DNA from 3 places in the Rhodococcus sp. Z13_19A genome. Region 3 is predicted to be linked to each of the others. Evidence: riboswitches for the same ligand, from Rfam matches in the RefSeq annotation. Region 3 holds a riboswitch; each other region holds the start of a gene.

Region 1 (2,255 bases), 700 kb from region 3:
CGACGTGCGCCTGGACGCCGACCGGGTCCTCGGCACCGACGGCGAGGCGGCACTGACCTGGCTGGTGGACCGCGGCACCGTCGGGATCTGTGCGCTGCAGCTGGGCGTCACCGAGCGGGCGCTGGAGCTGACCGCGGAGTACGCCAGGGAGCGGGTGCAGTTCGGCCGTCCCATCGGCAGCTTCCAGGCAGTGGCCCAGCGCCTGGCGGACGCCTACATCGACGTGGAAGCCATCCGGCTCACGCTCTGGCAGGCGGCGTGGCGGCTGGCGGAGGACCTGCCCAGCACCGCGGAGGTGGCCACCGCCAAGTTCTGGGCTGCCGACGCCGGGCACCGGGTGAGCCACACCGCGGTGCACGTGCACGGCGGCGTGGGGATCGACACCGACCACGCCATGCACCGGTACTTCACCGCGGCCAAGCGCAACGAGTTCGAGCTGGGGGCGGCGACGGCGCAGCTGCTGCGCCTGGGCGCCACCCTGGCCGCGGAGCCCGCCTAGCCACCGCCCTCCGGCCGTCCACGCAGACAGCACAGGACCCCGCACACCGTTGCCGGTGGCGGGGTCCTGTGCTGGTTCAGCTGGCTCAGCCGAGGCCGAGCCGGTGAGCAGGATCAGGCGAGGGTCAGGGTCTGGCCCGCGAAGATCATGTTCGGGTTGCTGATCTTGCCCTTGTTGATGCTGAACAGCGCCTGGTAGCCGCCGCTCACACCCTGGGTGGAGGCGATGGACGACAGGGTGTCGCCCGACTTCACCGTGTAGGTCTTGCCGCTGGACTTGGCTGCCTTCGCCTTGGTGGTGGCCTTGGCGGAGCTGGCCTTGGGGGCCTGCGCCTTGGCAGCCGAAGCCTTGGGCGCCTGTGCCTTGGCGGTGCTGGCCTTGGGGGCCTGCGCCTTGGCGGTGCTGGCCTTGGGCGCCTGCGCCTTCTGCGTGGTCGCAGCCTTGGGGGCCTGCGCCTTGGGGGCCGACTTGGTGGTGGCCTTCGCGGTGGAGCTGCTGGCGGAGGCGTTGCCCGAACCGAGGTTCTTGCCGCACACCGGCCACGCACCCTTGCCCTGGCCGGCGAGCACGCGCTCGGCGACCGCGATCTGCTCGGACTTGGAGGCGTTGTGGGCCGAGCCCGAGCCGCCGAAGGCCTTCCAGGTGCTCGGGGTGAACTGCAGGCCACCGGAGAAGCCGTTGCCCGAGTTGATGGACCAGTTGCCGGTGCTCTCGCACTGCGCGACCGCGTCCCAGTCGTTGCCGGCGGCGGAGGCCGGCGAGGCGAAGATCGCCATCGGGGCACCGACGACGAGGCCGGCGATGACGACCTTGGCGGCGTTGCGGGCGCCGGTGGAGTGCTTGGAGGCGGTGGTGGTCTTGCGAGTCATATGGGTAGATCCTCTCCCTGCGCCTGCGGAGTCAGCTGTCGGGTTCGGGCTGAGAGGTTGCCCGGCCACCAGGTCCACGAGCTGGGCCTGCTGGCTTCACCCCAAGGTCAGAGCCGCTGATCAGCGGTTCCGGCCGGCATCCCGGGTGTGCCCTGGATGTGGGTCCTCCGTCCCTGTCCCTGGTTAGATCGGAGGTTCCGGATGCCCGCGGGACAGGATTGAGCGCGGCGGGCCCGGTGTCGGCCGGTTGTTCCCGGCCACAAACGAACGTACGGACCGAGCACGGGTGCGTCGAGGCCCCGCAGCGCCAAGGTCTCGGGTAGGTAACGCCTCCCCGGCGACCCGCGACGTCACTGTTTCCGCAGGTCAGCTGGCATGTCCGCAAAAAGGGACGCTTTTGTCAGCAGCCCAGGATCGGTGACTCGGATCACAAGCTGGACCCCCGAAATCAGCCCCGGAAAGCGGCCTGCGTCACGCCCTGAGAGGCGACAAGTCCCAGGTCACAGGCAGTTTTCCTGGTCCACGACACCACCTGGTGATGCCCCGGTGGCAACGGGGCGGCGGGGATCGCTGCTGTACTGCGACCACGACCCCGGGTAGAGGCGACCGGCACCCAGCCCGCTGAGCTCCAGAGCCAGCAGGCTGTGGCAGGCGGTCACTCCCGAGCCGCAGTAGGCGGTCACCGGCGCACCCTCCCGCACGCCCGCCGCGGTGAAGCGACGGCGCAGCTCGGCCGCCGGGAGGAAGGTGCCGTCCTCGGCCAGCGTGGCCTGGGTGGGCAGGTTCTTCGCCCCGGGGACGTGGCCGGCCCGGGCGTCCACCGGCTCGTGCTCGCCGCGGTAGCGCTCGGGGGCCCGGGCGTCGAGCACCACGCCGGCGCCACCGCC
Region 2 (2,255 bases), 580 kb from region 3:
TCTCGTCGACCAGTTCTGACGCAGGCGATCGGCAGGGTGGAGTATTGGGATACGTGACGGGTGTCGACCACCGTGCGGGATCCCGCGTTGCAGCTCGACGCGTTGAGCGCCGCGGGCTGCTGGGGAAGCTGGACTGACACCGCTTCGGGATCGACGACGGAGCGGTTTCAACTGACCGAGTTAATGAGGTTGGGAACACCATGGTGCTGTGGCGACCCGACCGGTTGGGCCGGTCGTCGCTGCACTCGATCGAGAGTGTGCGCGAGCTGGAGGAGCTGGGGGTCCGGTTGCTGCAGGATCGACTGGCACCCCTACTCCTGAGAATGGGCTGGTGGCGCATGTCTTCGGCGCCCTCCTGCTGGGGCGCGCCAAGCGCCGTGACGGTCTGGGCTTGAGACGGTCGCCGTTCGAGGTTCTACCGTGCTGCCCAGGCGCTAGATGATGACGTTCCCAGGCTGAGGGAGTCCACGGCTGGCGAGCCGTAGACGGAAACCGTGATCGCGCAGCCAGACCATTTGGCCGCGGCCATACCTGCCCCAGCGAAAGACCCCGGCACCGTGGAGGCTGCCGGGGTCTTCTGCTGTGGTGCTGTGGATCAGCCCAGGTGGAGGACCTGGCCGGGGTAGATCACGTTGACGTTGCTGATGGTGCCCTTGTTCAGCTGGAAGATGGCCTGGTAGCCACCGGAGATGCCCTGCGAGCGGGCGATGCCGGACAGCGTGTCACCGGACTTGACCGTGTAGGTGCCGGCCGAGGAGGTCGCCGCCTTGGTCGTGGTCTTGGTGGTGGCCTTGGTCGCGACCTTGGGGGCGGCAGCCTTCGGAGCAGCAGCCTTGGGGGCGACAGCCTTAGGAGCAGCCTTCGGGGCGGCAGCCTTGGGAGCAGCGGCCTTGGGAGCCGACTTGGTGGACGCCTGCGGGGCGCTGGCACCGGCGGTGGCCGACGCGTTGCCCGAGCCGGTCAGCACCTTGCCGCAGACGGGCCAGGCACCCTTGCCCTGGCCGGCGAGGACGCGCTCGGCGATGGCGATCTGCTGGGCCTTGCTGGCCTGGTTGGCCTGCGGGGCGTAGGCGTGGCCGCCGAAGGCCTTCCAGGTGCTGGCGGTGAACTGCAGGCCGCCGTAGAAGCCGTTGCCGTTGGCGATGGACCAGTTGCCGGTGCTCTCGCACTGGGCGACTGCATCCCACTGGCTGGCGGAGGCCGCCGAGGCGGGCGCGGCCAGCACGGTGAGGGGGGCGCCGACGACCATGCCGGTCAGAGCGACCTTGGCGACGGTGCGGCTGGTGGTGGTGGGCTTGCGGTGACGGCCTTGGGTACGGGACATCTGGGTGGATCCTCTCCATACGCGCCTGCGAAGTCAGCTGTCGGGTTCGGGCTGAGAGGTAGCCCGGCTTCCCCACCCGTGGCTCGAGTGGTTTCGCTTCACCCCAAGGACCTAGGCAGCAGATCTGCGCCTCGGCCCGTCGTTCGGCTGCCCGAACGTGGGTCCTCCGTCCCTGCTCCTGATGGTTCTCGAGGTAACCGGTTCCCACGGAGCAGGGTTTGGCGCGGCGGACCGGTTCGGCCGGGGCTGTTCCGGCCAGGGGGAACGGTACGTGCGGCGCAGGCTGCCGTCACCTCGTCCACTGTGGCCGATTTGTTACTTGTAACGTCCCTGCCACAGTTGACGATCCCGGCATAACCCCAGGTCAGAGCACTGACGCGTCTGTTCGTTGCGGACTCGTTATCCCGCCGTGATGTGACCGAGATCACGTTGGCCAGACGTTTATCTGACTGTTATCCGCCCGCGAAAGGTGGCAGCACGTCGACGGTGCCGCCGGGGGGCAGCGGCCGCTCGCGGTCGCGGACGGCGACCTCGTCGAGCAGGAACGAGCAACGCTTGAGCACCTCGACCAGGGGCGGGTGTCGCTCCGCGAGGACGGCCAGCAGCGTGCTGAGCGTGGTGCCGGCCGGCGCGCTCACGATCTCGGTGGGGGTGCCCGCCGCGGCCCGCGCCGCGGCGAAGTAGCGCACCTCCAGCTCGATGGCGGGTGCGCTGGTCGTCGGGCTGGTGCTCTCCGGGGAGGTGCTCACGAGTCAGCCCCCGATCGCGCTCATCGGGCGGGTGGGCTGCAGGAAGCCGGGGTCGTTGATCCCGTGACCCGGCAGCTTGGCCCACATGGCGTCCTGCCAGCGCTGCGCGATCGCGTCGTCACCGGCGTCGGAGCGCAGCAGGTCGCGCAGGTCGGTCTCGCCGGTGGAGAACAGGCAGCTGC
Region 3 (2,255 bases):
GCACGTGGCCGACCCCTACGCGATGAGCCCCGACCGCGCCGCCGAGCCGCAGCTGGGCGAGGAGGCCGACCAGGCCTTCGTGCGGCGCGACTCCGAGCTGGGCGGCTGGACGGCCCCGTTCGTCATGGCGCAGTACAACACCCGGATCGTGCGGCGCAGCAACGCGCTGCAGGGCTGGGCCTACGGCCGCACGCTCCGCTACCGCGAGGTGATCGGCTGCGGCGACTCAGTCGTCTCACCCGGTGCTGCGCTGGCCATCGCCGGCGGCACCTGGGGTGCTGCGGCCGGGCTCATGTTCGGCCCCGCCCGCTGGGTGCTCGACCGGGTGCTGCCCAGCCCCGGCAGCGGCCCGTCCGAGCGAGCGCAGCGCAACGGCTACTTCCGGATGGAGGTGCACACCCGCACCACCACCGGTCGACGGTACGTGTGCACCGTCGCCGCGCAGGGTGATCCCGGTTACGCCGCGACCGCGATGATGATGGGGGAGAGCGCGCTGTGCCTGGCCCTGGACCGCGCGCAGCTGCCTGCAGCGGCGGGCGTGCTCACCCCGGCCAGCGCCATGGGGACCGCCCTGCTCGACAGGTTGCGCCGCGCCGGCATGACCTTCGACGTGGCGAGCCGCTGAGCGACGCCACCCACGTCTCGAAACGGTCACAGTAGACACGGGGGATGTCCATTCCGTAACCTGGCCGAGACCTTCCAGGGGTTAGCGGTCTCAAGAGGACTGCACTGGGGGTCACCGCCGAGTCGACCCGTCGGGGAGTCGAGCCGGGAACCCAGTTCTCCGGGGTGAATCAGCTCGCCGCCGTCACGGGCGACCGCGCTGTAGGGCTGTTTGTGTCCAGTCCGAACCCGTCAGCTAACTCGGTAGGCGGTTAACGGATACAAGGAGACTTCGCCCTGTGGCGTCCCTAGCTCGAGCTCGTACGGCCCGCACACGCACTGTTCGTGGCGTCCTCGCCGCCGGAATGGCCGCGGTGGCCATCGCCACGATGTCGGCCACCCCGGCCAGCGCCGACCCGGTGCTCCCCGACAACGCGACCCAGGCTGAGCAGGAGCTCGCCCGGCTGGGCCACGACGCCGAGGTGGTCAACGAGCAGCTCCTGGGCGCGCAGGTCGACCTGGACGCCAAGCAGGCGCAGCGGGTCGACGCCGAGGCCCGGCTGGGTTCCGCGCAGGAGAGCCTCCGGGTGGCGCAGTCGGAGCAGGAGCAGTTCCGCGGCACCGTGGACGCCCTGACCTCCGCCTCCTACCAGGGCGCACGCCTGAACAAGCTGTCCGCGCTGATGATCAGCGAGTCGCCCCAGGACCTGCTCGACCAGATGTCGGGCCTGGACGTGCTGGCCGCGGACACCAACGACCGGGTGCAGAAGTTCTCCGCCGCCTCCGCCCAGGCCGCCACCGCCGCCACCGACGCGCGCTCGGCTGACGCCGCCGCCAAGGCCGCCGCCGACGCCGCCGCCCTGGTGCAGGCGGACCTGCGCAAGAAGCAGGACGAGCTGAGCACCCGGTCCACCGCGGTCCGCGCCAAGCTGGCCTCGCTCACCGAGGCCGAGCGGGTGCGCTACGCCGGTGCCATCGTCCCGGCGGGCTTCGTCTCCCCGGTTCCCACCACCCCCGTCACGCCGCCCGCGGAGGCTGCCAGCCAGCCCGCGGCTCCCGCTGCGGCCGTTCGCGGCGGGGCCGTCGCCCCGGCCGCTCCCGCGGTCGCCAGCACCCGGTCCGCCGGCTCGGGTCGTGGCGCCACCGCCCTGCAGGCGGCGATGAGCAAGCTCGGCTCGCCCTACGTCTACGGCGCCACCGGCCCCGGCTCCTTCGACTGCTCCGGGCTGACCCAGTGGGCCTTCCGCCAGGCCGGCACCGCCATCCCGCGCACCGCCGCAGCACAGGCCGGCGGCGGCACCCCGGTCTCCCGCGACCAGCTGCAGCCCGGCGACCTGGTGTTCTTCTACAGCCCGGTCTCGCACGTGGGCATCTACGCCGGCGGCGGCAACATGGTGCACGCCCCCACCGAGGGCCAGCCCGTCAAGGTCGCGCCGATGGGAAACATGCCCTACACCGGTGCTCGCCGCTACTGATCACTCCGCTGCACTGATCCGCGCGGGCCACCGGAACGGACACCCCGCCACGACGACGGGGTGTCCTAGGCTGGACCGATGAGCAGTCGTGCGCTGCCGCGCGTCCTGCTGGCGGCGCTCGTGCTCGTCCTGGTGATCACCGCGGCCGTGGTGGCGCTGCGGTCGGACACCCCAACG

The links. A riboswitch is a leader RNA that binds a small molecule or an ion and turns the genes downstream of it on or off. The one in region 3 is predicted to bind cyclic di-AMP.
Region 1: another riboswitch for cyclic di-AMP. It lies ahead of AC3YNX_RS06770 (transglycosylase family protein); the one in region 3 lies ahead of AC3YNX_RS10125 (NlpC/P60 family protein).
Region 2: another riboswitch for cyclic di-AMP. It lies ahead of AC3YNX_RS07345 (transglycosylase family protein); the one in region 3 lies ahead of AC3YNX_RS10125 (NlpC/P60 family protein).

The regions. Positions count from the first base shown of each region.
Region 1 is NZ_JBYUNN010000002.1:20,651-22,905, reverse strand. Features, by position in the region: gene AC3YNX_RS06775 (acyl-CoA dehydrogenase family protein) at 1-499, shown strand, start outside; gene AC3YNX_RS06770 (transglycosylase family protein) at 613-1,368, opposite strand; cyclic di-AMP (ydaO/yuaA leader) riboswitch at 1,375-1,572, opposite strand; gene AC3YNX_RS06765 (sulfurtransferase) at 1,869-2,255, opposite strand, start outside.
Region 2 is NZ_JBYUNN010000002.1:137,830-140,084, forward strand. Features, by position in the region: gene AC3YNX_RS07345 (transglycosylase family protein) at 596-1,324, opposite strand; cyclic di-AMP (ydaO/yuaA leader) riboswitch at 1,331-1,521, opposite strand; gene AC3YNX_RS07350 (MoaD/ThiS family protein) at 1,777-2,073, opposite strand; gene moaA (GTP 3',8-cyclase MoaA) at 2,077-2,255, opposite strand, start outside.
Region 3 is NZ_JBYUNN010000002.1:716,684-718,938, forward strand. Features, by position in the region: gene AC3YNX_RS10120 (saccharopine dehydrogenase family protein) at 1-625, shown strand, start outside; cyclic di-AMP (ydaO/yuaA leader) riboswitch at 731-889, shown strand; gene AC3YNX_RS10125 (NlpC/P60 family protein) at 978-2,078, shown strand; gene AC3YNX_RS10130 (hypothetical protein) at 2,157-2,255, shown strand, end outside.